DNA from 4 places in the Enterobacter wuhouensis genome. Region 1 is predicted to be linked to each of the others. Evidence: predicted binding sites of a transcription regulator. Region 1 holds the regulator's gene; each other region holds the start of a gene.

What was found. Region 1 encodes CRP, which controls carbon source genes, mostly activating them, when cyclic AMP is high. Its sites were predicted from a motif close to ATGTGANNNNNNTCACAT; they were not measured.
Region 2: the regulator CRP is predicted to act here: its motif matches at 3,884-3,901, upstream of VPX56_RS15745 (YfcZ/YiiS family protein).
Region 3: the regulator CRP is predicted to act here: its motif matches at 4,129-4,146, upstream of serC (3-phosphoserine/phosphohydroxythreonine transaminase).
Region 4: the regulator CRP is predicted to act here: its motif matches at 886-903, upstream of VPX56_RS02020 (YjcB family protein).

What each region holds. Positions count from the first base shown of each region.
Region 1 covers NZ_CP142124.1:4,389,488-4,397,215, forward strand. Annotated here, with positions in the region: gene mdcA (malonate decarboxylase subunit alpha) at 1-494, opposite strand, end outside; gene VPX56_RS21020 (hydrolase) at 723-1,745, shown strand; gene VPX56_RS21025 (YheU family protein) at 1,742-1,960, shown strand; gene VPX56_RS21030 (phosphoribulokinase) at 1,991-2,860, shown strand; gene VPX56_RS21035 (OsmC family protein) at 2,947-3,351, opposite strand; gene crp (cAMP-activated global transcriptional regulator CRP) at 3,662-4,294, shown strand; gene VPX56_RS21045 (YccS/YhfK family putative transporter) at 4,351-6,438, shown strand; gene argD (bifunctional acetylornithine/succinyldiaminopimelate transaminase) at 6,435-7,655, opposite strand.
Region 2 covers NZ_CP142124.1:3,299,302-3,307,029, reverse strand. Annotated here, with positions in the region: gene VPX56_RS15770 (WbuC family cupin fold metalloprotein) at 1-56, opposite strand, end outside; tRNA gene VPX56_RS15765 (tRNA-Arg) at 107-178, opposite strand; gene VPX56_RS15760 (formate/nitrite transporter family protein) at 254-1,174, opposite strand; gene mlaA (phospholipid-binding lipoprotein MlaA) at 1,491-2,243, shown strand; gene fadL (long-chain fatty acid transporter FadL) at 2,288-3,634, opposite strand; gene VPX56_RS15745 (YfcZ/YiiS family protein) at 4,007-4,291, shown strand; gene fadI (acetyl-CoA C-acyltransferase FadI) at 4,526-5,836, shown strand; gene fadJ (fatty acid oxidation complex subunit alpha FadJ) at 5,836-7,728, shown strand, end outside.
Region 3 covers NZ_CP142124.1:1,687,750-1,695,477, reverse strand. Annotated here, with positions in the region: gene rpsA (30S ribosomal protein S1) at 1-606, opposite strand, end outside; gene cmk ((d)CMP kinase) at 718-1,401, opposite strand; gene aroA (3-phosphoshikimate 1-carboxyvinyltransferase) at 1,587-2,870, opposite strand; gene serC (3-phosphoserine/phosphohydroxythreonine transaminase) at 2,941-4,029, opposite strand; gene VPX56_RS08045 (DUF421 domain-containing protein) at 4,192-4,884, opposite strand; gene ycaO (30S ribosomal protein S12 methylthiotransferase accessory factor YcaO) at 5,012-6,772, shown strand; gene focA (formate transporter FocA) at 7,178-7,728, shown strand, end outside.
Region 4 covers NZ_CP142124.1:406,384-414,111, reverse strand. Annotated here, with positions in the region: gene VPX56_RS02025 (EAL domain-containing protein) at 1-424, opposite strand, end outside; gene VPX56_RS02020 (YjcB family protein) at 966-1,247, shown strand; gene VPX56_RS02015 (hypothetical protein) at 1,304-1,819, opposite strand; gene parM (plasmid segregation protein ParM domain-containing protein) at 1,812-2,861, opposite strand; gene VPX56_RS02005 (C40 family peptidase) at 2,942-3,706, opposite strand; gene lafU (putative lateral flagellar export/assembly protein LafU) at 3,718-4,641, opposite strand; gene motA (flagellar motor stator protein MotA) at 4,641-5,504, opposite strand; gene VPX56_RS01990 (FliA/WhiG family RNA polymerase sigma factor) at 5,512-6,213, opposite strand; gene VPX56_RS01985 (flagellar basal body-associated FliL family protein) at 6,227-6,694, opposite strand; gene VPX56_RS01980 (flagellar hook-length control protein FliK) at 6,705-7,728, opposite strand, start outside.

The DNA.
Region 1 (7,728 bases):
GCCCCGGTGTAGAGGTTACCTTTGCGGTCCGCTTTAAAACCGGCAATCAGCGCCACGTTGGGCGAGAGGTCGACGTAGAGGCGTGAGTAAAGTTCGATGTAAGTGTGGATCGCACCGATTTCGAGCTGACCGTCTTCCAGCAGCTGCGAAATGCGCAGGCTTTGCGTGCCGGAGAAGGAGAAGTCCAGCTTGCGGGCGATGCCTTTTTCGAAGATATCCAGATGCTCGCTGCGGCCCACGCTCGGCATGATCATATGCAGATCGTGAACGATTTGCGGATTCACCTCGGCGAGCGAGCGGGAAAGGAAATCGGCCTGCTTCTGGTTGTTACCTTCCAGAACGACCTTGTCGCCCGGTGCGATCAGTTTTTCCAGCATAGCGACAAGATCGCCGGTTGGCAGTACCTTGCCCTGCACCGGTACGGACGCCAGACGACGCGCTTTTTCGCTGCGTCGAGTGTTCCATTGCCGGGTGGGTGTTTGCCCAGATAACATTATTAACCTCCTGATTCAGCTAATCATTTTGATTTGCTTAACGTTGAGTAAAGTGTGCGCTCTGGTGAGAAAGGCATCAATTAAGCATAGAGCGCAATCATTAGCCTGAGAGTAATAATCAAGGTAAAGATTTGTGATCGGGATCAGTTCATGTTTCGGAAATCCAGGCTAAACGGGGTACAATTCGGAAGGTATCGTAAATAACAGACAATAATTAGCATCGCCGTTATGACCCAAATCATCCCGTCAGACTTTGAGATTGCTGCCGACGACAGCGCAGAATTCGTGCCCATGCGCGGCCTGGCTAACTGCCATCTGCAAACCATGCTGCCGCGCCTGATCCGCCGCAAGGTTCAGTTCACCCCACACTGGCAGCGCCTGGATTTGCCGGACGGTGACTTTTTGGATCTCGCCTGGAGCGAAGCGCCGGAGCTGGCCAGGCATAAGCCCCGGCTGGTGGTGTTTCACGGTCTGGAAGGCAGCCTGCACAGCCCTTACGCGCATGGCCTCATCGAGGCGGCAAAGGCGCGCGGCTGGCTTGGCGTGGTGATGCATTTTCGCGGCTGCAGCGGCGAGCCGAATCGCCAGAAGCGCATTTATCATTCGGGTGAAACCGAAGATGGCACCTGGTTCTTACACTGGCTGAGAGAGAACTATGGAACGGTGCCGACGGCGGCGGTGGGCTATTCGCTGGGCGGCAATATGCTGGCCTGCCTGCTGGCGAAAGAGGGTGAAACGGTGCCGCTGGATGCCGCCGTTATCGTCTCTGCGCCTTTCATGCTGGAGCAGTGCAGCTACCATATGGAAAAAGGCTTTTCACGGGTTTATCAGCGCTACCTGCTCAACCTGCTGAAGGCCAACGCGGCGCGTAAGCTGAAGGCCTACCCGGACACCTTACCCGTTAGCCTTCGCCAGCTGAAAAAGGTGCGCCGCATTCGTGAATTCGACGATCTGATCACCGCTAAAATTCACGGATTTGCCGATGCGATTGACTATTATCGCCAGTGCAGCGCAATGCCGCTGCTCAGCAAAATCACCCAGCCGACGCTGATCATCCATGCCAAAGACGATCCGTTTATGGACCACCACTCCATTCCGGCCCAGGAATTTTTGCCTGAAAACGTTCACTATCAGCTGACCGAGCATGGCGGCCACGTGGGATTTGTCGGCGGTACGCTGCGACGCCCGAAAATGTGGCTGGAAACCCGCATTCCTGACTGGCTCACCTCATTTCTGGACGGTAAAAAATGATTATTCCCTGGCAGGATCTGCCTCCCGAAACGCTCGATAATCTGATTGAAAGCTTTGTATTACGAGAGGGCACCGATTATGGTGAACATGAACGTTCTCTTGAACAAAAGGTCAGCGATGTAAAACGCCAGCTTAAAAGCGGCGACGTGGTGCTGGTATGGTCTGAACTGCATGAGACGGTCAATATCATGCCCCGCAACGCGTTTCACGGCTGATCTGTAAACCTTTCCAGTCAGGGAGTTGCTATGTCTGCCAGACATCCGGTTATTGCCGTCACGGGTTCGAGCGGGGCGGGAACCACCACCACCAGCCTTGCCTTTCGCAAAATTTTCGCACAGCTGAACTTACAGGCGGCAGAGGTTGAGGGCGACAGCTTTCACCGCTACACGCGCCCTGAAATGGACATGGCCATCCGTAAAGCGCGGGATCTCGGTAAACACATCAGCTACTTTGGCCCCGATGCCAATGATTTCGGCCTGCTAGAGCAGACCTTCAGAGAATACGGTCAGACCGGCAAAGGACAATCCCGCAAATACCTGCACACCTACGACGAAGCGGTTCCCTGGAACCAGGTGCCGGGGACGTTTACCCCGTGGCAGCCGCTGCCGGAACCCACCGACGTGCTGTTTTACGAAGGGCTGCACGGCGGCGTGGTGACCAACCAGCACGACGTGGCGCGCCACGTGGATCTGCTGGTGGGCGTGGTGCCGATCGTTAACCTGGAATGGATCCAGAAGCTGACGCGCGACATCAGCGAGCGCGGCCATTCGCGCGAGGCGGTGATGGATTCGGTGGTGCGATCTATGGAAGATTACATCAACTTCCTGACGCCACAGTTCTCGCGTACCCATATCAACTTCCAGCGCGTGCCGACGGTGGACACCTCCAACCCGTTTGCGGCGAAAACCATCCCGTCTCTGGATGAGAGTTTTGTGGTGATCCACTTCCGCAATCTGGAAGGCATCGATTATCCCTGGCTGCTGGCGATGCTGCAGGGCTCGTTCATTTCCCACATGAATACGCTGGTGGTGCCGGGCGGAAAAATGGGGCTGGCGATGGAGTTAATTATGACGCCGCTGGTCCAGCGACTGATGGAAGGGAAGCAGATCGCGTGAGTTGTTTTGCCCGGTGGCGCTGCGCTTACCGGGCCTACGGTCGTGCTTTTGTAGGGCGGGTCAGCGAAGCGCCACCCGCCAAAAGATTAAGCCTCGATCACCTCATACGAATGGGTGATTTTTACCGCTTTCTCCAGCATTAACGCCACAGAGCAGTATTTTTCCGCAGAAAGGTCTACGGCGCGTGATACCGCGGCATCTTTCAGCTCTTTACCGGTCACGATAAAGTGCAGATTAATATGCGTGAACAGGCGTGGCGCCTCTTCGCGACGTTCTGACGTGAGCTTCACTTCGCAGTCGGTCACATCGTGACGGCCTTTTTGCAGAATCGACACCACGTCAATCGCGCTGCATCCACCCGCCGCCATCAGCACCATTTCCATCGGGCTTGGGGCCTTGTCGCCGGAGTTACCGTCCATCAAAATCTGGTGCCCGGAAGCGGATTCGCCCAGGAACGTTAAACCTTCAACCCATTTCACACGCGCTTGCATATTCATTAACTCCAACGTTGCATTTTTGGTGACAGATTACGCGCGCGTTACATTTCTCGCAACGGAAGGCGACCTGCATCATGCTGAAGCGAGACACCAGGAGACACGCGGCAAAAGCTATGCTAAAACACTCTGGATGCTACAGTAATACATTGACGTTACACATGTATGCAGAGGACATCAAACTTTACTGGCTGCGAAAATTACGACAGCCGACTTCCCAGGGTATGGGTAAGAATTCGATTGCAACCCCAGAGTCCGGATGCATCTTATGACTCTGGTGACAGCTTATAACAGAGGATAACAGCGCATGGTGCTTGGCAAACCGCAAACAGACCCGACTCTCGAATGGTTCTTGTCTCATTGCCACATTCATAAGTACCCATCGAAAAGCACTCTGATTCACCAGGGTGAAAAAGCCGAGACGTTGTATTACATCGTTAAAGGCTCGGTGGCAGTGCTGATCAAAGATGAAGAAGGGAAAGAGATGATCCTTTCTTATCTGAACCAGGGCGATTTCATCGGCGAACTGGGCCTGTTTGAAGAAGGCCAGGAACGTAGCGCCTGGGTTCGTGCAAAGACAGCATGTGAAGTGGCTGAAATTTCTTACAAGAAGTTCCGTCAGCTGATTCAGGTTAATCCTGACATCCTGATGCGTCTCTCTTCCCAGATGGCGCGTCGCCTGCAGGTCACCTCTGAAAAAGTCGGTAACCTGGCGTTCCTGGACGTGACCGGTCGTATCGCACAGACCCTGCTGAACCTGGCGAAACAGCCAGACGCAATGACCCACCCGGACGGCATGCAAATTAAAATTACCCGTCAGGAAATCGGTCAGATCGTCGGTTGTTCCCGTGAAACAGTAGGCCGTATTCTGAAAATGCTGGAAGATCAGAACCTGATCTCCGCGCACGGTAAAACCATCGTGGTTTACGGAACCCGTTAATTCGGTCAAACGGCGTGCCATCTCAGGGTGGCACGCCGTTTTTGTCTCTATTCCCCATGTGGCGCAGGCTGATTTATCACCCGGAAGTTAACTACGCACTGCGACAAACGTTGGTGTTGTGCCTTCCCGTGGCCGTGGGCCTGATCCTCGGACATCTTCAGCAAGGCCTGCTGTTTTCCCTCGTGCCCGCCTGCTGCAACATCGCCGGTTTGGACACGCCGCATAAACGCTTTTTCAAGCGCCTGATTATCGGCGGCTGCCTGTTTGCCGGCTGTAGCCTTGCCGTACAGCTCCTGCTCGCCCGTGATATTCCGCTCCCGCTGATCCTGACCGTGCTGGCGATGACGCTCGGCGTAACGGCGGAGATCAGTTCGCTTCACGCGCGCCTGCTGCCCGCCTCGCTGATTGCCGCCATATTCACCCTGAGCCTCGCGGGGAATATGCCGATATGGGAACCGCTGCTCATCTACGCCCTCGGCACGCTGTGGTACGGGCTGTTTAACTGGTTCTGGTTCTGGCTGTGGCGGGAGCAGCCGCTGCGTGAATCCCTGAGCCTGCTCTACGTGCAGCTGGCGGATTACTGTGAAGCCAAATATACCCTGCTGACCCAGCACACCGATCCGGAGAAATCCCTTCCGCCGCTGCTGGCGCGCCAGCAAAAGGTGGTCGACCTGATCAGCCAGTGCTATCAGCAGCTGCACATGCTCGCCGCCAATAAAAACCACGAGTACAAGCGGCTGCTGCGCACCTTCCAGGTGGGGCTGGATCTGCAGGAGCATATCTCCGTGAGCCTGCACCATCCGCAGGAGGTGCAAAAGCTGGTCGAGCGCAGCCACGCCGAAGCGGTGATCCGCTGGAACGCCCAGACCGTGTCGGCGCGCCTGCGGGTGCTGGCCGACGATATTCTCTATCACCGCTACCCGACGCGCTTTAACATGGACAAACCGCTCGGCGCGCTGGAAAAAATTGCGCGTCAGCACCCGGATAACCCGGTCGGCCAGTTTGCCGCCTGGCACTTCAGCCGCATCGCCCGCGTATTGCGTACCCAGCGCCCGCTTTATCCTCGCGACCTGATGGCGGATAAACAGAAGCGTCTGCCGCTGCTGCCCGCCCTCAAAAGCTACCTGTCGCTGAAATCCGCCGCCCTGCGCAACGCCGCGCGGATAAGCGTCATGCTCAGCATCGCCAGCCTGATGGGTATGGCGCTGCATCTGCCGAAACCCTACTGGATCTTAATGACCGTGCTGTTCGTGACGCAGAACGGCTATGGCGCCACGCGCGTGCGTATTTTCCACCGGGCTGGCGGCACGATGGCCGGGCTGATTATTGCGGGGGCGACGCTGCATTTCCACGTGCCGGAAGGGTATACGCTGGTCGGGATGCTGGCGATTACGATGGTGAGCTATCTCATCATCCGCAAAAACTACGGCTGGGCGACGGTGGGCTTTACGGTTACGGCGGTGTACACCCTGCAGCTGCTCACGCTCAACGGCGATCAATTCATTATTGCCCGCCTGGTCGATACCCTGATTGGCTGCCTGATTGCCTTCGGCGGCATGGTCTGGCTGTGGCCGCAGTGGCAGAGCGGATTACTGAGGCAAAACGCCCACGACGCGCTGGAGGCCGATCAGCAGGCCATCCGCCTGATCCTGAGCGACGATCCGCAGCCCTCCCCGCTGGCCTACCAGCGCATGAGGGTCAACCAGGCGCACAACGCCCTGTTCAACTCGCTCAACCAGGCGATGCAGGAGCCGGGCTTTAACTCGCACTATCTTGCAGACATGAAGCTGTGGGTGACACACAGCCAGTTTATCGTCGAGCACATTAACGCCATGACCACGCTGGCGCGCGAGCACACCATGCTCACGCCGGATCTGGCGCAGCGCTATTTGCAGTCGTGTGAAATTGCGTTGCAGAGGTGTCAGCAGCGTCTGGAGTACGACGCGCCGGGCGAGTCGGGCGATTCCAATATTCTCGAAGCGCCTGAAACGCTGACCCACGGGCCGATGAGCACCCTGGAGCAGCACCTGCAGCGCGTTCTGGGACATTTGAACACCATGCACACCATTTCATCGGTGGCATGGCGTCAGCGTCCGCATCACGGGATTTGGTTAACGCGTCGATTAAAGCGAACCGAGTATTAACCCTTAACGATCTTCGCGACCGCCGCGGCAAAACGGCTTAACCCGTCTTCAATATCCTTCTCTTCCACCACCAGCGACGGCGCAAAGCGCATTACGTCCGGTCCGGCGTTGAGCACCATCACCCCTTCGTGCGCGGCGGCGTGCAGGAAATCGCGCGCGCGGCCTTTGTACTGCGGCTTCAGCTCGGCGCCAATCAGCAGCCCCATGCCGCGGATTTCGCTGAACACGTCGTACTGCTCATCAATCTGCAGCAGGTGCTTGACAAACAGCTCCCGCTTCGCGTTGACGCCGTTCAACACCTCCGGCGTGTTGATGATATCAAACGCCGCGCTCGCCACGGCGCTCGCCAGCGGGTTGCCGCCGTAGGTAGAGCCGTGAGAACCAACGTGGAACGCAGAGGCAATATCCTGCGTCGTCAGCACCGCGCTGACCGGGAAGCCGCCGCCGAGCGCTTTGGCGCTGGTCAGGATGTCCGGCGTCACGCCGTAGTGCATGTAGGCAAACAGATCCCCGGTGCGCCCCATGCCGCACTGCACTTCATCAAAGACCAGCAGCGCCTGATGCTCGTCGCACAGTTCGCGCAGTCCTTTCAGGAACTCCGGCGTCGCCGCCGTCACGCCGCCTTCGCCCTGAATCGGCTCAACGACGACCGCGCAGGTATGGTCATCCATTACCGCTTTTACCGCGTGCAGATCGTTAAAGGGCACGTGAACGATGTCGGCTGGCTTCGGACCAAACCCGTCTGAGTATTTCGGCTGACCACCAACGGAAACGGTAAAGAACGAGCGTCCGTGGAAAGCGTTATGGAAGGCGATGATTTTGGTTTTGTACGGGCTGTGGCGCGTGGTTGCGTAGTAGCGCGCCAGCTTAAAGGCGGTTTCGTTGGCTTCAGTGCCGGAGTTCATGAACAGCACGCGCTCGGCGAAGGTGGCATCGATGATCTTACGCCCCAGGCGCAGCGCCGGTTCGTTGGTGAACACGTTGCTGGTGTGCCACAGGGTTTCGCCCTGGGTTTTCAGCGCCTCCACCAGCGCAGGATGGCAATGACCCAGCGCCGTCACCGCAATGCCGCCCGCGAAATCCACATACTCTTTGCCCTGCTGATCCCAGACGCGGCTGCCTTTCCCTTTTACAGGGATAAACTCGGCCGGTGCATAAATCGGCAGAATGACTTCATCGAATGTCGCGCGGGTAATTGCTGGTTGTTCAGTTGCCATGTCATGACCATCCATTTTTATGTCACAGTGATTGTGAAAATATAATCACAAAATATGCATAAAAAATCACAGC
Region 2 (7,728 bases), 1.1 Mb from region 1:
GACGTCGCCGCAGCTTCGCTTTGTTGCTGCAAATCCTGAAGGGTAATTTGTTTCATTTAAGCCGCCTGAAGGGGTGATATGGGGCTGTTGAAGACGTTGCAATAAGTGTCCCCTGCAGGAATCGAACCTGCAACTAGCCCTTAGGAGGGGCTCGTTATATCCATTTAACTAAGGGGACGAGGCGGCACGAGTATAGCCTTATTTACACTTTGCGTTAAGCGCATTGCCGCCTGACTGCTCAAAGAGTCACCATTCAGGCCGATTTTTTTGCAGATTTATCATTCTCTTCCTGTGCCTTTAGCTCAGCCTTGCGCTTGTTCGACATATCGTTGCGGATTTGGGCATGGCTCAATAATGCAAAGATAAAGGTACCGCCGCAGATGTTACCGGCGAGCGTTGGCAGGGCAAATGGCCAGAAGAAGTCGCTCCAGTGAAGCGTGCCGTTAAACACCAGATACAGAATTTCAACGGTACCGACAACGATATGCGTTGTATCCCCTAACGCAATAAGCCAGGTCATCAGTATAATTACCACGATCTTTGCGCTTCCCGCTGACGGAAACATCCACACCATAGTGGCGATGATCCAGCCGGAGATGATCGCATTCGAGAACATCTCTACGGGCGTATTCTTCATTACGTCCATACCGATTTTCACAAATGCGTCCCGGGTGGGTTCATCGAATATCGGCATATATTCGAACGCCCAGGCCGCAATGCCCGTACCAATCAGGTTTCCCAGCAGCACCACGCTCCACAGGCGCATCAGTAAACCAAAATTACCGAGGGTCGGATTTTGCATTACCGGCAGCACGGCGGTGACGGTGTTTTCGGTAAACAGCTGCTGGCGCGCCATGATGACGATAATAAAGCCAAACGTGTAACCGAGGTTTTCAAGGAGAAAACCGCCGGGGACCCCCTCCAGCTGAACGTGGAATATCCCTTTCGCAAGAAGTGACGCGCTCATCGATAAACCCGCAGCCACGGCGGACCATAGCAGCGCCATCGCGTCGCGTTCCATCTCCTTTTCGCCGTCCTGACGAATATGTTCATGAATCGCCATCGCACGCGAGGGGAGGCGATCTTCGTCGATTTCAATCTCTTCTCCCCGGTCTTTTTCCTCACTTTCAATTTCTCTTTCTTCGCCAATTTTTTCTTCGTTAACTTCCTTCATAACCACTCCACGGTGAGGGACCTTTCTTTTAAGCGTAGCGGCTTTCAACGGAATTCCCGTGGGGATGCTCTTAAATTGCCGACAATGGCAACAAAGGTGATACATCTCTTTCAAAGTCATTATAAAATTGCCGACGAAACGAATTCTAAAAGCCAGGCTATGCTGAGATTAGAGTAACGGTGGTTACTGCCCGTAATTGTGCTCATAGACATCGGGAAACGTGCTGTTACAATCACTTGCACGTTTTCAGACGGAGCGCCAGGCGCTTCGTTACGGATGGCAATCAACGATAGCCATACTGAACAGGGAGATATTTATGAAACTTCGGCTGTCGGCGCTTGCGCTGGGCGCAACGATGCTCGTGGGCTGCGCCAGCTCTGGAGATCAAACGGGACGGTCCGATCCTCTCGAAGGATTTAACCGTTCAATGTATAGCTTTAACTACAACGTGCTGGACCCTTATGTAGTCCGGCCGGTCGCAGTGGCCTGGCGTGATTACGTTCCACAGCCTGCGCGTAACGGGCTGAGCAACTTTACCAGCAACCTGGAAGAGCCTGCCGTCATGGTCAACTTCTTCCTGCAGGGCGACCCGTATCAGGGGATGGTGCACTTTACGCGCTTCTTCCTGAACACCATTCTGGGGATGGGCGGCTTCATTGATGTTGCAGGCATGGCGAACCCAAAACTGCAGCGCGAGCAGCCTCACCGCTTCGGCAGCACGCTGGGGCACTATGGCGTTGGCTATGGGCCTTACGTTCACCTGCCATTCTACGGCAGCTTCACTGTTCGTGACGACGGCGGCGATGCGGTAGATACGCTCTATCCGGTGCTGTCCTGGCTGACCTGGCCGCTGTCTATTGGGAAATGGACGGTTGAAGGCATTGAGACGCGCGCACAGCTGCTCGACTCCGACGGCCTGCTGCGCCAGTCTTCAGACCCGTATATTATGGTGCGGGAAGCCTACTTCCAGAATCATGACTTTATTGCCAACGGCGGCAAGCTGAAGCCGGAAGATAATCCGAATGCGAAAGCAATCGAGAATGAATTAAAAGATATCGATTCGGAATAAATAAAAAAGGTGAGCGAGGCTCACCTTTTTTCATTCCTGCGCGATTAGAACGCGTAGTTGAAGTTGGTGCCGAACAGCCAGGCTTTACCGTCAGAGTGGAAGGTATAGGCAGCCGGGCCTTCGCCCTCGGTGAAGCTCACGTTCTGACCATGCATATAGGATGCGCCAACGTCGATAGAGGCATCATCGTTAAAGGCATACGTCATACCGGCGCTCAGCCACAGGCGGTCCTGGTCCGGAATGGAGATGGAACGCTTGTCAGCCGGAACCGGGCTATCGTCAAATGCGATACCGGTACGGAAGGTCCAGTTCTTATCGTAGTAGTAGGTAGTACCCAGCGCGATACGATAGGCGTCCTTAAAGCTTTCGTCTTTATAGAACAGCGTCTGGCCGTTGTTGCCGGTTGCTTTCAGCTCCTGGAACTGGCTCCAGCTGGTGTAGGTCAGGCTATAGTGGATAGCCCACTGCGGCGCAACGCGGTTATAGCCGGACACTTCCCACATTTCAGGTAAATGCAGAGACAGTGAACCGTTCTCGGTTCTGCCGCCGGTACCAGCCGGAAGACCTGCCAGACCCATATTCCCCAGAATGGTGCTCAGGTTCGGGTTGATGGAGCTCTTATAGTCGCCGTCAAAGTCAATTTTCACTTCTGAGCGATAGGTCAAGCCCCAGCGGTTGTCTTTATTCAACTCATACAGGATACCCGCGTTCCAGCCGAAGCCCCATTCATCGCCCTTCAGGTGCGCAATCTGGTCGTCAGGCGAGCTGATCCCATCCAGATACGATGGAGGAACACGGCCCGAGAGCTGGCCCGCCAGAATTGGCCCCAGAGAACCCGCGTAGCGCTCGATTTTGGCTTTCGCGTAAACCGCATCGAAGCCCAGACCGAAGCTCCAGTTGCTGTCCAGGCGATAGGCACCGCTCAGGTTCAGGTTAACGGTTTGCAGATCGGTTTTACCGCCATAAATGCCGGCTTCGTAATTATTGCCAAACTCGGTTGCCAGACCGTAGTTAGAGGTTACGGATGCACCCCAGCCAAACTGATCGTTAATTGGCATCACAAAGTGCATGTTAGGAACCCATGCGCTTGGCGCGATGTTATCCTGGTTGGCGCTTTGTCCGGTTAAGGCTGATTTACCCGTCACGTTCACGTCCGGGTCAATATAAACAGCACCGATAGAGAACGTTGGACGGTCAAACATGGTGATCAGCGCAGGGTTACGACTTACGTTACCTGCATCATCTGCGATTGCACCTTCCCCGGAATACGCACGGCCAAGGCCAGAGGAAGAAAATTCGTTAAGCTGGAAGCCCGCTGACCAGGCGGACGTTGAGACGATTGCCACTGCAACTGCTAATGCAGTCTTTTTGAACAGGGTTTTCTGGCTCATGACCATAACCTCATTGAGTTATTTTTATTCAATAATTGTTACATACCGTAACAGGAGCGCGAAGTGTAGGGTCTGCGGTAATACATACAAATCAGACCAGTGGCGTGAGTATAGGTCTGACCAGCTAGAATGTTGCAAGTTTGTTTATTAATATTTTCAAACATGTTTCTTGAAACGAGATCTGGTTGGCAAAATTGTGACCATCGCTACTCATCCAAAAGGGCGATTTTTGTTTTAGATCATTTTTTAGTGTGATATCGGTCACTTATCCCATTTTGCGTCATTAACGGCTGGAGGCTGCCTGCGCGGGGGCGTAAAATATCAGCATCGTGTTTATCTCGCGCCGTGCGCGAATACAGAGGAAATTGAGCTATGAGTAAATGCAGTGCTGATGAAACCCCGGTTTGCTGCTGTATGGATGTTGGCACCATCATGGACAACACCGATTGCACCGCCTCTTACAGCCGTGTGTTCCCTAACCGTGCTGAAGCAGAAGAAACGCTGGCCGCGCTGAGCAAACGCGCGCGCGATGTCGAATCCGATCCGTGTGACATCAAGTCCACCTTCACGGAAGTGGAAGGCGGCGTGCAGCTGGACATCGACTTTGTCTTCGCCTGCGAAGCTGAAACGTTGATTTTCCAGTTAGGCCTGCGTTAATTTCTGCAGTCTGGTGCCCTCACCCCGACCCTCTCCCACGGGAGAGGGGCAAACACTAAAAACGGTAACCTACGGGTTACCGTTTTGCTTTTACCTCGTGGCATTTTCTTTTTCTTCTCTGTGCCTTAGCTCGCACTTTTTCGTTTCCCCGATTGGCTGAATGTAAAAAAATGGTTAAGACTGTTATCAGGTCAGACCACTTTATGTTTGCGCAAAATTTTACAGGGGAGCGTTATGAGTCAGGCATTACCGCTTATCACCCGCCAGGGTGACCGCATTGCTATTGTCAGCGGGCTTCGCACGCCGTTTGCGCGTCAGGCGACAGCGTTTCACGGTATACCGGCTGTCGAACTTGGGAAGATGGTGGTAGGGGAGATGCTGGCGCGCAGCGAAATTCCCGCTGAGGTCATTGAACAGCTGGTTTTCGGCCAGGTGGTACAAATGCCGGAAGCGCCCAACATTGCGCGTGAAATCGTGCTCGGGACGGGAATGAATGTGCATACCGATGCCTACAGCGTCAGCCGCGCATGCGCCACCAGTTTCCAGGCGGTGGCTAACGTTGCCGAGAGCCTGATGGCAGGCACTATTCGTGCCGGGATTGCCGGCGGGGCCGACTCCTCCTCGGTACTGCCTATCGGTGTGAGCAAGAAGCTGGCGCGCATCCTGGTGGATGCCAATAAAGCCCGCACCACCGGTGCGAAGCTCAAGCTCTTCTCTCGCCTTCGCCTGCGCGACCTTTTGCCTGTTCCTCCCGCCGTAGCCGAATACTCCACCGGCCTGCGCATGGGCGACACCGCCGAGCAGATGGCGAAAACCTATGGCATCACCCGCGAGCAGCAGGACGCGCTGGCGCACCGTTCGCACCAGCTTGCGGCAAAAGCCTGGTCGGAAGGTAAACTGACCGACGAGGTCATGACCGCCTATATCCCGCCCTATCGTGAACCGCTCTCAGAAGACAACAATATTCGCGGCGCCTCAACGCTGGCGGACTACGCCAAACTGCGCCCGGCGTTTGACCGCAAGCACGGCACCGTGACGGCGGCCAACAGCACGCCGTTGACCGATGGGGCTGCTGCGGTGATCCTGATGACGGAGTCCCGCGCCAAAGAATTAGGGATTAAGCCTCTGGGGTATCTGCGCAGCTATGCCTTCACCGCTATTGATGTCTGGCAAGACATGCTGCTGGGACCGGCCTGGTCTACGCCGCTGGCGCTGGATCGCGCGGGGCTGACGCTTGCAGACTTAACGCTGATCGATATGCATGAAGCCTTTGCCGCGCAAACGCTGGCCAACGTGCAGCTGCTGCGCAGCGAACGTTTTGCCCGCGATGTGCTGGGGCGTGCGCATGCAACCGGCGAAGTGGATCAAAGCAAATTCAACGTGCTGGGCGGCTCAATTGCCTACGGCCATCCGTTCGCGGCGACCGGCGCGCGTATGATTACGCAAACCTTACATGAGCTGCGTCGCCGAGGCGGCGGTTTTGGACTTGTCACCGCCTGTGCGGCGGGTGGGCTGGGCGCGGCAATGGTTCTGGAGGCGGAATAATGGAAATGACATCTGCATTTAACCTGACGGTTCGCCTCGATAACGTCGCCGTTATGACCATTGATGTACCTGATGAAAAGATGAATACCCTGAAGGCCGAGTTCGGCGTTCAGGTGCGCGCGATGCTCAAGCAGATCCGCGAAAACAAAGCCATTCGTGGTCTGGTGTTTATTTCGGCCAAGCCGGACAACTTTATTGCCGGGGCGGATATCAACATGATCGCCCGCGCGCAAAGCGCACAGGAAGCCGAAGAGCTGGCGCGTCAGGGGCAGCAGGTGATGGCCGAGATCCACGCGCTGTCGATCCCGGTTGTCGCCGCTATTCACGGTGCCTGTCTGGGCGGCGGCCTTGAGCTGGCGCTGGCCTGCCATAGCCGCATCTGTACCGACGATGCAAAAACCGTTCTGGGCCTGCCGGAAGTGCAGTTAGGCCTGTTGCCGGGATCGGGGGGAACACAGCGCCTGCCGCGCCTGGTGGGCGTTAGCACCGCGCTGGAGATGATCTTAACCGGTAAGCAGCTGCGCCCCCGTCAGGCGCTGAAGGCGGGTCTGGTTGACGAGGTTGTTCCACACGCGATCTTACTTGAAGCCGCCGTTGAGCGGGCGCTGAAGGGACGTCAGACAAGACGCCCTCTGCCGGTGCGGGAGCGCGTCCTTGCCGGACCGCTGGGGCGGGCGCTGCTGTTCAGCATGGTCGGCAAAAAAACCGAACAAAAAACCAGAGGTAACTATCCGGCGGCAAAACGCATTCTGGAGGTCATTGAAACCGGCCTGTCGCAGGGCAGCAGCAGCGGCTATGCCGCAGAAGCAAAAGCCTTTGGCGAGCTGGCAATGACGCCGCAGTCGCAGGCGCTGCGCAGTATTTTCTTTGCCAGTACCGAAGTGAAAAAAGATCCCGGCAGCGACGCGGAACCTGCGCCGCTGCATGCCGTCGGCGTGCTGGGGGGCGGGCTGATGGGCGGTGGGATAGCCTTCGTCACCGCCAGTAAGGGCAAATTGCCGGTGCGTATCAAAGACATTAATCCTAAGGGAATCAACCACGCGCTGCAGTACAGCTGGCAAAACCTTGATCGGAAGGTCAAGCGCCGCCATATCAAGGCCAGCGAGCGTGATAAAACCCTGGCGACGATCACGGGCACGACGGACTACAGCGGTTTTGCACATCGCGATCTGGTGATTGAAGCGGTATTTGAGGATCTCGCGCTCAAGCAGCAGATGGTTGCGGAGGTCGAGCAGCACTGCGCGCCGCACACGATTTTTGCCTCAAACACCTCGTCATTGCCGATTGGCGATATCGCGGCGAAAGCCGTGCGGCCAGAACAGGTGATAGGCCTGCACTTCTTTAGCCCGGTGGAGAAAATGCCGCTGGTAGAGGTTATTCCTCACGCGACGACCAGCCCGCAAACCGTCGCCACCGTGGTGAAACTGGCCAAAAAACAGGGTAAGACACCGATCGTGGTGGCGGACAAAGCAGGCTTCTACGTCAACCGCATACTGGCCCCCTATATCAACGAAGCCATGCGGCTGCTGACGGAAGGGGAGAAGATCGAGCACGTCGATGAGGCGCTGGTAAAGTTTGGTTTTCCCGTGGGGCCAATCCAACTTTTGGATGAGGTAGGAATAGACACCGGCACTAAAATTATACCTGTGCTGGAAGCGGCTTATGGCGATCGTTTTGCGCCGCCTGCAAACATTGTTTCCGCAATTTTGAAGGACGATCGCAAAGGCAGAAAAAATGAACGCGGTTTCTATCTTTACGCGGCAAAAGGGCGTAAAAGCAAGAAACAGGTCGACCCTTCGGTTTATGGGCTTATTCCGGTAGCCGGTCAGGGAAAACTGTCGGCAGTTCAGTGTGCTGAACGCTGCGTCATGATGATGCTTAACGAAGCGGCG
Region 3 (7,728 bases), 2.1 Mb from region 1:
GAGGTTCTTAACGATACCTTTGACTTCCATGCCTTCCTGCAGGTTTTCCAGCAGCTGATCGCGTTCTGCGCTGTTTTCGGATTCGATAACGGCACGACGGGATACAACAACGTTGTTACGCTTCTGGTCCAGCTTGATTACTTTGAACTCAAGCTCTTTGCCTTCGAGGTGCAGGGTGTCACGGACTGGACGAACGTCTACCAGTGAACCTGGCAGGAACGCACGAATACCATTCAGCTCAACAGTGAAGCCGCCTTTAACTTTGCCGTTGATAACACCGACCACAGTTTCAGCTTCTTCGTAAGCTTTTTCCAGCGTGATCCAAGCTTCGTGACGTTTAGCTTTCTCACGGGACAGCAGGGTTTCACCGAAGCCGTCTTCTACTGCATCCAGAGCAACGTCAACTTCGTCACCAACCTGGATTTCCAGCTCGCCCTGGGCGTTTTTGAACTGCTCTGCCGGAATGGCGGACTCAGATTTCAGACCGGCGTCAACCAGTACTACGTCTTTGTCGATAGCAACAACAACACCACGAACGATGGAACCCGGACGGGTTTCGATTGTTTTTAAGGATTCTTCAAATAGTTGAGCAAAAGATTCAGTCATGTTTAATCTTCAGGTTAATATTAACGTCCACCTGGCTCCGTGCCGGATGGGGTTGTTTCACATACCCGCCGTCAATCCATTGCAGCGGGGGTACTGCTAAATCGGTCGCGATTACGCGAGTGCCAGTTTTTGGCGCGCATATTGTAGCGCTTTTTCAATCACTTGCTCAATAGTTAAACTGGTTGAATCCAGAACTAATGCATCTTCTGCAGGAACAAGTGGGGCGACGGCGCGGTTACGATCGCGGTCATCGCGCTCTTTTATCTCGGATAAAAGGCGATCAAAGTTAACACTAAACCCTTTCTCCTGCAACTGAAGCATGCGGCGTTGAGCACGTTCTTCCGAGGAAGCGTCAAGGAAAATTTTTACTGGCGCATCAGGGAAAACGACGGTTCCCATATCGCGCCCATCGGCAATCAGACCCGGGGCCTCACGGAAGCCACGCTGGCGACGCAGCAGCGCTTCGCGAACGCGTGGGAATGCGGCAACCTGGGAGGCCGCGTTAGCGACGTCCTGAGTACGGATTTCACCGCTAACGTCTTCCCCTTCAAGGATCACTTCGAGGTTGCCGTCGGTGGAGACAAAACGCACATCAAGATGCGCAGCCAGCGGTACCAGCGCCTCTTCTGACGCAACATCCACGTGGTGGTGCAGCGCAGCCAGAGCCAGCACGCGATAGATTGCTCCCGAATCTAAAAGATGCCATTGCAATGCTTCCGCCATCGCTTTACACAGAGTACCTTTCCCTGCGCCACTAGGCCCATCAATGGTGATTACCGGGGCAACTGCCGTCATCGTTTTCTCCTTAATTAAGGCATACCGTTAACATGAACGCCGCGCATTATACGCGCCAACGTGCGCAACTGTTACCTTTGCGTGCAAATTACGGAATGATTGAAGCTGAGTGTAGAAGAAATGGGCAGGAATGAACGTCAGGAAGCGTAAGGAAATGCCGCACCCGATGATGCGGCATGATGTTATCAGGCCAGCGTACTGATGCGCGCCAGCTGCTCGAAGTAGTCCGGGAAAGTCTTGGCGGTACACTTTGGATCGAGGATAGTGACAGGCGTATCGGACAGCGCCACCAGCGAGAAGCACATTGCCATACGGTGATCGTTATAAGTGCCGATTTCGGCAAACTGCAGTTTTGCCGGCGGGGTCACGCGAATATAATCTTCACCCTCTTCTACCTCTGCCCCGACCTTACGCAGCTCGGTCGCCATTGCGAACAGACGGTCAGTTTCCTTCACGCGCCAGTTGTAGATGTTACGCAGCGTCGTCGTGCCTTTGGCAAACAGCGCCGCCGTGGCAATGGTCATCGCCGCATCAGGGATATGGTTCATGTCCATATCGATGGCGTTCAGCTCGCCGTGGGTGCAGGAGATGAAGTCATCGCCCCAGGTGACAACCGCGCCCATTTTTTCCAGCACGTCAGCAAAGCGGATATCACCCTGCACGCTGTTACGACCGATACCGGTCACTTTTACCGTGCCGCCTTTAATGGCGCCCGCGGCGAGGAAGTAGGATGCCGAGGAGGCATCGCCCTCAACCAGGTAGTTGCCCGGAGACTGGTACCGCTGCGCGCCGCGAACCACGAAGCGTTGGTAAGACTGGTTTTCAACCTCAACGCCGAAGGTTTTCATCAGGTGCAGCGTGATATCGATATACGGTTTAGAAACCAGATCGCCCTTGATGCTGATAACCGTATCCTGCGGGGCCAGCGGTGCGGTCATCAGCAGCGCGGTCAGGAACTGGCTGGAGACGCTACCGTCAACCTCAACGCTACCGCCGGTAAAACCGCCGCGCAGGCGAAGTGGCGGATAGTTTTCCTGCTCCAGGTACTCAATCTGCGCGCCGCCCTGACGCAGGGCGTCAACCAGATGGCCAATCGGGCGCTCTTTCATACGCGGTTCGCCGGTCAGCACGATGTTATTGCTTCCCAGACACAGGGCCGCCGCCAGCGGACGCATCGCGGTCCCCGCGTTGCCCAGGAACAGCTCAAGCGCTTCCGTACACTGCAATGCCCCCCCGTTGCCGATCACTTCACAACGGGTACGGTCAGCAGACAGCGTGTAGTGAACTCCCAACGCTTTCAGCGCATTGAGCATATGGCGAACGTCATCACTGTCCAGCAGGTTTGTCAGGACGGTGGTGCCGTGTGCCAGAGCTGCCAGCAGCAGAGCGCGGTTCGAGACACTTTTTGAACCAGGCAGATTGATGGTGCCATCTACCCGCGCGATAGGTTGTAACGTCAGGGATTCCATGAAAACTAAACTCTCAACTCAACATAATAAAAACCCCGCAGCAGCGGCTGTGGGGGTGAAAACAGCGCGATTAACCGTGACGACGTTCAAAGTCGATCATGAAATCGGTCAGGGCCTTAACGCCTTCCAGCGGCATCGCGTTGTAGATTGAAGCACGCATGCCCCCCACCACGCGGTGGCCTTTCAGCGCGTGCAGGCCCGCAGCGAACGACTCTTCCAGGAATACGCTATCCAGGCTGCTGTCTGCCAGCTGGAACGGCACGTTCATGCGGGAACGGTTGGCTTTCGCCACGTCGTTGCGGTAGAAATCGCTTTTATCAATCACGCCATACAGCAGTTCAGCCTTCTGCTGGTTAATCTTGTCCATCTGCGCAACGCCGCCCTTTTGCTTCAGCCATTTGAAGACCAGGCCAGAGAGATACCAGGCAAAGGTTGGTGGGGTGTTGAACATCGAATCATTGTCGTTCAGCACGGTATAATCGAGAATCGACGGACAAGACTTATGCGCTTTGCCCAGCAGATCTTCACGTACGATAACGATGGTCAGGCCCGCCGGGCCGATGTTTTTCTGTGCGCCGGCGTAGATAACGCCGTAACGGCTGACGTCCAGAGGCGTGGACAGAATGGTCGATGAGAGATCTGCCGTTACCACCACATTCTCGCCAAAGTTTGGCTCTTCATGAATAGCGATACCGTCGATGGTTTCGTTCGGACAGTAATGCAGATATGCCGCGTCACCGGAAAGCTGCCACTCGCTCATTGGCTTAACGCCACGCAGGCCGTCAACGGTCACTTTGGCATCGATAACGTTCGGTGTGCAGTACTTGTGCGCTTCTTTAATCGCACTGGCCGCCCAGTAGCCCGCGTCAACGTAGTCAGCCGTCGTTTTATTGCCCAGAATGTTCAGCGGGATCCCGGCAAACTGGCCGCGTCCGCCGCCGTGGCAGAACAATACTTTGTAGTTCGAGGGAATGTTCAGCAGATCGCGAAAATCCTTTTCTGCCTCTTCCGCCACCTGAATAAACTCTTTACCACGGTGGCTGATTTCCATCACCGACGTACCCAGACCGTTCCAGTCACACAGCTCCTGCTGAGCCTGTTTAAGTACATCCGCCGGTAACATTGCCGGACCTGAACTGAAATTAAAGACTTGAGCCATTTCCCCTCACCACGCTAAAAGCCATAAGTTATAACTGTGGATATCGGTTTTATCATTCAGTGACACGCGCCGCAATGTCTAAAACTTATGACCCGTAAAATGTGGCGCACGTCACACAAAACAATCTGCCATCTCGGTGTCACAAAACCGACAAATTGGCTGTCAGGTAAGACGTTTAGCCCGGCTAACCTTCGTCCATTCGGGATTTGCACAGCGAGGGCATAATTGATGATCGCCCGCATGCATCCCCACGACATGGCTGCATTTTATACAGGCATACTCCCCGGTTTCAGGTACGACCCTGAACCGCTCAATCAGCATATCCGGCAGGATACACAGGCCGGGCTTAACGTCGTCGTCAGCATAGTAATAGACGCTGATTTGCCCATTGGTTTCCATTATCGCCAGCCGCACCTGTCCCAGCTGTTCCACGCTGCTCAGGCGCAGCTCCATAAAGAACTCAAACTCGGTCATGTTGGCACTTTTAACATTCTGCCAGGCCAGCTGCCCGTCTTCTACAATCACCACCGGTTTGCCTTCGAGAAGATCTTCCAGTTTTTCGCTTTTCGACATTAGCCACATCACCAGCCGGTACAGCAATGCCAGCGAGACGAAGACGATAAACACCGGCACCATCGGCACATCGTCATAAAACGCCACGTCCCCCGCCGCCGAGCCCAGCGTCAGGATGATGAGCACTTCAAACAGTGACATCTGCCGAACGCCGCGCCGCCCGGTGATTTTGAGAAACAGGAAGACGAGAACAAAGGTATACAGGCTGCGCAGCGCCACTTCCCACAGAAACTCGGGGGGAACTTTGTCAAACGCCATCCGCTGGAGATCGAAAGCTTTCATTTTTCTATGCCTTAACAGTAGGTTACTGTCACTAAGCATAGCCCAGCCATTTATTTTCGCCGAAGATAGCACCCGTCACGCAAAACCCGTATCATTGCGCGCTTTACGTACGATAAAAGTGAACGCCATGACCCAAACGTTTATCCCCGGCAAAGACGCCGCTCTGGAAGATTCCATCGCTCGCTTCCAGCAGAAACTGACCGACCTCGGCTTTAATATCGAAGAGGCCTCCTGGCTGAATCCGGTGCCTCACGTCTGGTCCGTGCATATTCGCGACAAAGACTGTGCGCTGTGCTTCACCAACGGTAAAGGCGCGACGAAAAAAGCGGCGCTGGCCTCTGCGCTGGGTGAGTATTTTGAACGTCTGTCGACCAACTATTTCTTCGCCGACTTCTGGCTGGGTGAAACCATCGCCAACGGCCCCTTCGTTCACTACCCGAATGAAAAATGGTTCCCGCTGACCGAAGACGATGAACTGCCGGAAGGCATTCTCGATGGACGTCTGCGCGCGTTCTACGATCCGGAAAACGAACTGACCGCCAGCATGCTGATTGACCTGCAGTCTGGTAACGAAGACCGCGGTATTTGCGCCCTGCCGTTCACCCGTCAGTCTGATGAGCAGACCGTGTATATCCCGATGAACATCGTTGGCAACCTGTATGTGTCCAACGGCATGTCTGCCGGTAACACCCGCAACGAAGCGCGCGTGCAGGGTCTGTCCGAAGTCTTCGAACGCCACATCAAAAACCGCATCATCGCCGAATCAATCAGCCTGCCTGAAATTCCGGCCGACGTGCTGGCGCGCTACCCTGGCGTGGTAGAATCCATCGCCAAACTGGAAGCGGAAGGTTTTCCAATCTTTGCCTACGACGGCTCGCTGGGCGGTAAATATCCGGTTATCTGCGTCGTGCTGTTCAACCCGGCTAACGGCACCTGCTTCGCCTCCTTCGGCGCACACCCGGACTTCGGCGTGGCGCTGGAACGTACCGTGACCGAACTGCTGCAGGGTCGTAGCCTGAAGGATCTGGACGTGTTCACCCCGCCAACCTTCGACGACGAAGAAGTGGCCGAGCACACCAACCTGGAAACCCACTTCATCGACTCCAGCGGCTCGATCTCCTGGGATATGTTCAAGCAGGACGCGGACTATCCGTTCGTTGACTGGAGCTTTGCAGGCACCACCGAAGAAGAGTTCGCCACGCTGATGGCTATCTTCAACGCGGAAGATCGGGAAGTCTATATTGCTGACTACGAACACCTGGGCGTCTACGCGTGCCGTATTATTGTGCCGGGCATGTCCGACATCTATCCGGCGGAAGATCTGTGGCTGGCGAACAACAGCATGGGCGCACACCTGCGTGAAACCCTGCTGGCCTTACCGGGCAGCGAGTGGGAAAAAGAAGATTACCTGAACCTCATCGCCCAGCTGGACGAAGAGGGCCACGATGACTTCACCCGCGTGCGTGAGCTGCTGGGCCTGGCAACCGGTAAAGACAACGGCTGGTACACGCTGCGTATCGGTGAGCTGAAAGCGATGCTGGCCCTTGCGGGTGGCGATCTGGATCAGGCTCTGGCCTGGACCGAGTGGACGATGGAATTCAACCAGTCCGTCTTCTCCGCCGAGCGCACCAACTACTACCGCTGTCTGCAAACCCTGCTACTGCTCGCACAGGAAGACGACCGCGAGCCGCTGCAGTATCTGAATGCGTTTGTTCGTATGTATGGCGCAGACGCAGTCGAAGCCGCCAGCGCGGCGCTGAGCGGTGAAGAGCCGTTCTATGGCCTGCAGGCTGTTGATAGCGATCTGAAGGCCTTCCCGGCACATCAGTCGCTGCTGAACGCGTATGAAAAACTTCAGAAAGCGAAAGCGGCTTACTGGTCAAAATAACCGCATATAACATTATCAGCTGTAGGCGTATTCAATCGCCTGAGCTATATTACGGGGCAATTTCATTGCCCCTTTTTTATTTTTTTCGGCAATGATTGTTGATTGTAATATTTAAGTTAAATACGGGTAAATATAATAATACTTACCTGAGCTTTACTGTTACTTATTATGGTAAATACTCCATTTTAATTAACTGTTGTACGGGAGGTCGCCCGAAAAAATTCAACTCTTTTCATAACTTTTAAAATTTATTTTTATATGGATAATCAAATACTTACTCCGCATTTGCTGTAAAACCATACACACTGCGGGCCTATAAGCCAGGCGAGATATGATCTATATCAATTTCTCTTCTATAATGCTTTGTTAGTATCTCGTCGCCGACTTAATAAAGAGAGAGTTAGTGTGAAAGCTGACAACCCTTTTGATCTTTTACTCCCAGCTGCGATGGCCAAAGTGGCCGAAGAAGCGGGTGTCTATAAAGCAACGAAACACCCGATGACGACGTTCTTTCTGGCCATCACGGCCGGGGTGTTCATCTCCATCGCTTTCGTCTTCTACATCACTGCCACTACCGGCACTGCCGCGATGCCTTTCGGCATAGCGAAACTGATTGGTGGTATTTGCTTCTCACTGGGTCTGATTCTTTGCGTCATCTGCGGTGCCGACCTCTTCACCTCGACGGTGTTGATTGTTGTGGCAAAAGCCAGCGGAAGAATTACCTGGGGCCAACTGGCGCGCAACTGGCTTAACGTCTACGTTGGTAACCTGATTGGCTGTCTGCTCTTTGTTCTGTTGATGTGGCTCTCTGGCGAGTACATGACCGCTAACGGCGGCTGGGGACTTAACGTCCTGCAAACCGCTGACCACAAAATGCACCATACATTTATCGAAGCCGTAGCGCTTGGCATCCTCGCAAACCTGATGGTCTGCCTGGCGGTCTGGATGAGCTACTC
Region 4 (7,728 bases), 840 kb from region 1:
CAGTAAAAAATGGCGTATCGCGATAATAATAGATGGCAACGTCGGGTTTACGTTTGTAATTCGCGGCAGGAATTGCGTAAGGGCGATCGGGCGTCATCGCGGTCGAACAAAGAAAATTCTGACCTTCGGCATAAATTAAATCGGCGACAAAAAGACGGCCCCGAACAACGTTCAACATATATTGACGATGGTCCGGCGTACAAAGTTTACCCTGATATTTTTCGGCGTCGTCCCGAGCCAGATCAACCTGATGAATAACCAGCTCTGTTTTATCTAAAGCCAGTTCAGCGAAGGTGCGTAGCTGGGCGCTTGTTTCGGACACGGCTCTTAGCTGGGCAAACCATAGCGCAAGCATCACCGGTAGCATCACTACCATGATAATCCCTACGATCCTGAGCATCTTGCGCCGCGCGCTACGATTCATTTCCCGCCCTATATCCCTGCACTTTGTACGCCTGTAGTTATGAAGGCCGGATGCTTAGTTAAAGAGGTGATTACGTTGCATGAATCATACGAAGTTAGCAACTGACTTTTGGTATTAAAAATCTTAATTTTAGTTATGACGATAATATTTTCCCGTAAGCTAAACTGAAAGTATTCGTTCCGTTTCAATTAAGGAAAATAATTATCCAGCATGGACAGGAGGTTTTAAGATAACACAACAGAGGATCTTTGATTAAGCCATACTTCTCGCAGCATGAAAAAAGTACAACATGAACATGAAATTTTCTGCTATTTCCTCGCGGCTATTTTTAGCGTTGATTTATAAATAATCAGACGCCATGAGCGAGAGCGTTGCGCCTGCTGAACACCGGCAAGAAAATCTGCCACGCCACGCCCAGGGCAGATGACCCCCTTCTCAGACACTGGCGAATAAAACAGCAAGTGTGATATAGTTCACACATCTTATGTAACGAAAAACACCGTTTCATTCCAGTTCGTCTGTTTTGTTGAGGATGGGTTCTATGGCAACCATTACCACCAGCATGGTTCTCCTGCGCTGGCCATTATTCAGCGCGGTTTTGATGTTTTTAGCCAGCACGCTGAACATTCAGTTTCGTAAATCTGACTACGCCGGCCTGGCGGTGATCAGTACCCTGCTGGGCGTTGGCGCAGCCTGCTGGTTCGCGACCGGCCTGCTGGGAATTACCCTGCTGGATATCGCCGCCGTGTGGGAAAACATTAAAGTGGTGATGGTTGAAGCAATGAGCCACACGCCCCCAGACTGGCCGATGGTCATTACCTGATAGCGTTCGATCTGTTCCTGCCCGGTTAGCACAGCGCAACCGGGCAAATGACCGCCTCAGAAAATCCCTTTCTGGCGAATTTTCTGCATTTTTTCTACCGGCGCGTCAACCTTGCTCACTTCAATATTATCGCGCTCTGGCGCTGGCGCACTGACGTTTTTCGCCGCCAGCCGCAGCTGCTGCAGCGCCAGCTTGTGCTGTTCCATCAGCGGCCTGAGCGCAGCCACTTCGTCGCGAATTTTTTGCAGCTCCTCCAGCTGCGCCGACGGCGCATCCGGCTTCAACTCGGGCTGAAGTTCACTCAGCAACGTCTCAAGAGTGAGATTTTCGCGCCCCAGCGACTCGGCCACATGGTGACAAAGCGCGGGGTCCATCAGAAACAGCTGCAGCCCCGCCAGGTAGACGTCGCGATGAAACGCGCGAATTTCCATATTTGAATCATCAACGCTTGCCGACTGATTCACCGACTGGTGCCACTTCTGGAGCTGCTGCATCGCACGCAGATCCGCATGCGACTGCTCCGGCGTCAGGTGAAGAGACAGATTGACGCGGCGAATCTGCCCCTTACGCATCCTCACCCACCTCTGCCATCAGGGGTTCTTCTACGCTCTGCGCCCCTGATTCGGAGTGATAAAGGCAAATTTCGCGGGACAGCGCGCTCTGCGGGTTATCGATACTGACAACGCGGTCACCGAGCGTCGCATACACCTCGCGGATCGCCCCTTCAATCAGGTGCGCGCCGCCGCCGACCAGATAGACGCGGTTCGGATTCTTGGCGAATTTCTTCGCTTCGTAGGCCACCTGGTCGCCCAGCTCCTGGATCTTGATGGCAATCTTTTCCAGGATCTCGTCGATGCGGGATTCATCGTTAATCACGCTGCGTACAAAATCGAGATCGTGACGGCGCTTGATCAGCTCGTTTGCCACCAGATAGCTGGAATCGCTATCCGCAGCGGCCAGCAGCTTGCGGGTAGCATCCGTCACCATCGCCACGCCGATCTCGTTGTTACCGTAAATCGCCGACACGTCGTCGAATTCACCGACAATCACGCCCATATCCAGGGTGGTCCCGCCGCAGTCAATCACCAGCGACTTCGTAAATTCATTCACGTTCGAGTTGAGAAGGTGCGAGAGCGCGGCGGGCAGGCTTTCCGGCATCACCTGTACGTCGACAATGCGGAACAGTTCACCTTTGTTCAGCGTAATGTCGCGCATCAGGTTTTTGCGCTTCGCCTCGATGCGCTCCTCGTTACGCTGGCAGTCGTCCGGGTTGTAGAACTGGGTAATTGGCAGCGTAACAATAACCTCCACGTCGCACGGTTCAACGCCCGTTTGCAGCAGGGCGTGGTGCACCGCCAGCAGGTTTAAATCGTCGTACTGGTAGTCGATATGGGTCGTGGAGAGGGCCTTATCGGAGGTGGCGTCGTAGGTGTATTTGGTGGTGCCGATGGTGTAGTTATGCACCGCCTGGCCGCGCAGCAGGGCCGCACTCTTCCAGTCTTTGCGGAAGGAGTTCGGGGAGACGACGGTTTTCAGCGTGCCGTTCTCAATCCAGCTGATTTTTACGTTGGTGGAGCCATCATCAATGGCGAATTTTTTACGCATCTGGTTCATAAAAAGGTTCTCAGTCACTCTTGAATAAGGGGGCCATCCCTGGCGGCGCATACCTTGAGGGGGTATTCAGCGTCAGGCCGTCACAGCACGGCCTCTTCAGTTAATATCCGGCGGGCACCGAGGTAGTGGTCCTGCCAGAAAGCGTCGGATAATTGGCTTACGCGGATAGTCAGCCCGGTGCGCGGGGCCTCGATAAACTGCCCTTCGCCGATATAAACGCCGACGTGGTCAGCCCCAGGCCGCTGGTTGATGTTGAAAAAGACCAGGTCGCCACGGCGCAGTTTTTCCTGCCGTATCGGGCGTAAGGTTCTATCCTGAAACATACCGTTAGCGGTACGCGGCAGGTTGCGGCTTAGCACGGGGTTAAAGGCGTAAAAGACCAGGCCGCTGCAGTCAAACCCCTCTTCAGGCGTTTGCCCGCCCCAGACGTAGGGTTTTCCTATCTGCTTTTGCAGCTGAAAGATCACCTTCTTTAACGAGGCCTGTAGCCGTGGGCTGATTTTCTCTCCCGGCAGCGGCTCCCAGATCATATCGGTGGACAACCTGCCCGGCTGCCAGCGCTTGTGCATCGCCAGCCATTCGCGGTTTTCCGCCCGTTCAAGGCGTCGCTTTTCGCTTTCACGTCGCTTCTGTTCCGGCGTTAAGGGCACGACCGTCACGCGCAGCTGCGTTTTTTTTAGCAGCAGTGCTTTATTACGCATTCTGGCCTTCGAGGCTTTTTCCTTTTCCGCCTCGGTTTTTATCTGGCTGCGCGGGGCCGCCTCGACGGGCGCACTCAACGCCATCATCAGCCCGACGATCAGGGCCAGACACGCCAGCTTCTGGATTTGAATAAAGGTGGACATCGTAAAACCATTTAATTCTGCTGCGAGAGTCTGTCGACTATCGGCTTAATCACTTTTTCACCGTGCTGGCCAAAGAATTGATACAGCGATTCGCTGGCAGACTGGGTGAGCACCATAATCTCAATGCGTCGATTCGATGAACTAAGGGGATTATCAGGGTCGATCAGCATCTGATCCGCCATCCCGCTGACCTGCAGCACTTTGCTCTGATCCAGACCGGCATGGGTTAATACCTTGCGGGCCTGCATGGCGCGCTCTCCCGACAGGTTCCAGTTGTTGTAAAGATCCTGATCGCGAAAGCGGGTCGCATCCGTGTGTCCGGTAATGATGATCTTGTTGTCGATCTTGTTCAGCGCGGGGGCGAACTCCGTTAACAGCCGCTTGAAGAACGGCGTCAGGATCGCGCTGCTGCGCTGGAACATCTCTCGCTTCCGATCGTCGGTGATCAGGATGCGCAACCCTTGCGGCACAATCTCAATTTTGAGGTTTGACTGTGCATCATAGGCTGAGGTGATTTTCATGATGATGCGGGCGAGATCTTCAATCTCGTTCTGAGAACGCGATTTCACATCGTCCAGGCTTTCACTTTTCGCCATGGCGGCTGGCGTAGCGGCCTCTTTATGGTGCTTGTTCTTTTGCGCGTCGGTATCGCGTTTTTCGGTCACGGCAATCTTGCCGCCCATCCCGTGCGGCTGGGTGATAGGCGACAGCGTTTGTCCATCGAAAATCGACTGGCCGTTTAGCTGGGAGACGATCTCTTTACGCTCCTCTTCGGTTACCGACCCCATGATCCACAGCACCATAAACAGCGCCATCATGGCCAGGGTAAAGTCGGCAAACGCCACCTTCCACGCGCCGCCATGAAAGGCATCATGGCTTTTGCGCGAGGAGCGTTTAATGATCGTGGTGTGTTCTTTTCCGCGATTGCCCCGCATCAGGATTCACCCGTCATCTGATTCACCCAGCCGTCCAGCGTGGCGAAGGTCGGCTTCGAATCCAGCGGCAGCATTTTGCGCCCGGCATCCACCGCCAGCAGCGTCGGTTTACCCGCCACATGATTAACCAGCACGGTACGCACGCATTCGATAACCGCCATCTGCTTTTTGGTGCGCTGCTCCATGGCGTTCGCCACCGGGTCCATCAGGCAGTAGCAGAAGAAGACGCCGAGGAAGGTGCCCACCAGCGCGGCCGCCACTTTTACGCCGATCACGGCGATGGAGCCGTCGATGGACTGCATGGTAATAATGATCCCCAGTACCGCCGCGCAGATGCCGAAGCCCGGCATCGCCTCTGCCGTACGCTGCAGCGAACGGGACGGCTGCAGAAGGTTTTCTTCCATCGCCACCAGCTCCTGCTCGAGGATGCCCTCCAGCTCGTGCTCGTTGATTTTACCCATCGCCATCAGGCGGAAGTTATCGGCAATAAAGGTGATGATCGCTTTGTTCTGCAGGATCAGCGGGTACTTCTGGAACAGCGGGCTGCTTTCCGGCACTTCGATATGCTCATCCAGCACCTTCAGGCCGCCGTCCTGCACCAGCTCGAGCAGTTCATACAGCAGCATCAGCAGCTGGCGCTGGTACTCATCGGTATATTCGTTTTTGCGCATAATGCCGCGAAACTGGCGGTACATCTCCGCCAAAACCGCTTTAGGGTTAGCAAGCACCATCGCCCCCATACCGGCGCCGAGAATAATGATGATCTCACCGGGCTGCCAGAACGAGGCCAGGCGCCCGCCGGACATAAGAAAACCGCCTACGACGCAGGCGAAAATAATGAAAATACCGAGAAACTTTTGCATATACCTTTCACTTCTGGAAAAAACACTGGATCTTCTGAGCGATCTTTTTATTGAGCTGACAGACGCGCGCCTCGGTAAGGTCGAGGACTAACGCAATCTCTTTTAAGCTCATCTCTTGCTGGTAATAGAGGGTGAGAATCAACTGCTCACGCTCATCAAGGCTTGCCAGCGCAGCCCGTAACGTCCCGCTGGTGACCATTTCGTCCTCCAGCGAACGGCTATTCAGGGTGCCATTCAGGGCATCTTCACCCAATAAATCATCAAGACTCTCCAGCGTCTTCGCGCAGTCCAGCAGCAAATACTCGTGGTACTCCTCTGCAGTGATAGAAAGATGTTCGCTGAGATCCTCAAAGCTCGGCGTTCTGCCGAGTTTGCGCGTCACTTCCCGGATGGCGTCATTGATCTTGTGACTTTTCTGACGCAGCCGGCGCGGGCGCCAGTCCAGCTCGCGCAGCTCATCAAGGACCGCACCGCGAATGCGTTGTGCCGCATAGGCCCCAAACTGCTCGTCGGGATGACCGTAGCGCCGAAGCGACGTCAAAAGCCCCATCAGCGCAATTTGCTCCATGTCCTCTTTATCCATCACGCTGCTGGTCTGCCACGAAAGCTGCTTCACTATCCGGTGCACCAGCGGCAGATAAGCGTTGACGTAACGCGCTTCATCCGCCGGGGTCAGCGAGTCATCAGCAATAAAATCCATCATTTCCATCAGCTGCCGCGACTTACTGGAAAACCATTTTGCTGATGATCACGTCCTTAAACGGCATCCGCGTGTTGAGGCTCTGGAAACGCTCCTCGTAGGCCTGCATCAGCTTGTCGTGCAGCAGCTCCACGCTCATGGCGCGCACCGTGTCGTATTCCATGGACGACAGCAGGTTCACCGTCGCCCCGCGAATGGCGGGCGAAAGCTCTTCCGCACGGCGGGTATCGTTCGCCGAATGGGTCGCCAGCGCCAGCTCCAGCAGCAGGTAGCGCTCTGAATCACCGTGGCTTTTCAGGGTCACGACCACGTTCTTGATCTCTACAAACTCCACCGAGCTCTCTTCTGTGGAGGAGAACATGCTGCTGATGGCAGAAAGCTTGCCCTCATCCTGACTCAGGAGATGCGTTCCCAGGACGGTGAGAACGGCGGCAAAAATGGCGGCGATTAAGGCAATCACCAGCCCCAATGAAAATGTCTTTATGGTCATGTGGTTTTGTTTACACCGTAAGTAATACTGAATCGTCTTGGTTGAATGCCGACCGCGTCTGGTCTGCGGCAATCTCCGCGCCCGCCGCCGGGTTATCCTGCGGCGCATTCATCTGCTGCTGCCCGCGCCCCTGCTGCGATTGCCCTGACTGGGAAGAAACCTGCACGTTCACCTGCACGAAATTCTGCTCCGTCAGGCTCTGGCGCAGCTCATTGCTTATCTGCTGCAGCGCGCGGTAGGTTTCACCGTTGCTGGCGCTGATATGCACCTGCATGCGTCCGTTCTCGATCTGCAGCGAGATATCAACTTTGCCCATCTCCGGCGGATCGAGGCGGATGGTGGCATGCTGCACCTGGTTTTTGACCTGCAGCTGCAGGCGGTCACTGAGAGCGCCGTGCAGCTGCTGCGCCCACTTCGCCTCATCCGCATCCATCTTGATGGACGGAAGATTGACCGTCTGTTTTTCAAGTGTGCTGGTAAACGTCTGCGCCACGGCGGGTTGCCCAACCGCAGGGACAACCGACATCAGCGGTTTAGCAACGTCCGCGATCGCGGGTTTTACCGCATCCGTCACCGGCTCGGGTACGACGCTGGTCAGCGCGGGCTGCGGCTGTGCCGTCATTGACGGCTGCCCCGCGTTGACGCCCTGCATTTTCAGCGCGTCGCCCGCCAGCGGTACGCTGTTCGCCGTGGCGTTGAGCGTTTTGACGGGCAGCTGGCTTGCCGTCAACAGCGCGTCCAGCAGCTGCTGCGGAGAGCCAATAAGATCCTCAACGCGCGGCCTGGCGTCGGCGTGATGCTCGGGCTTATCGTCATCGTCGGTAGATTTCACGTCCGCCAGCACCATAGCCGTATCGCGCTGCTGCTCTCCCCCCATCAGGGAGTTGATAATGTTAAGCAGCGCATCATTAAACGCCGGTTGCGCCTCGACGCTGGCACCGGTATCGACCGGCATGTCACCCGCCGCGCTCACCGCGGGCAGCACGGCTGGCGTTTCGGCGGGCTCGGCCGCAACGGGAAGCTGGGTCATTTGC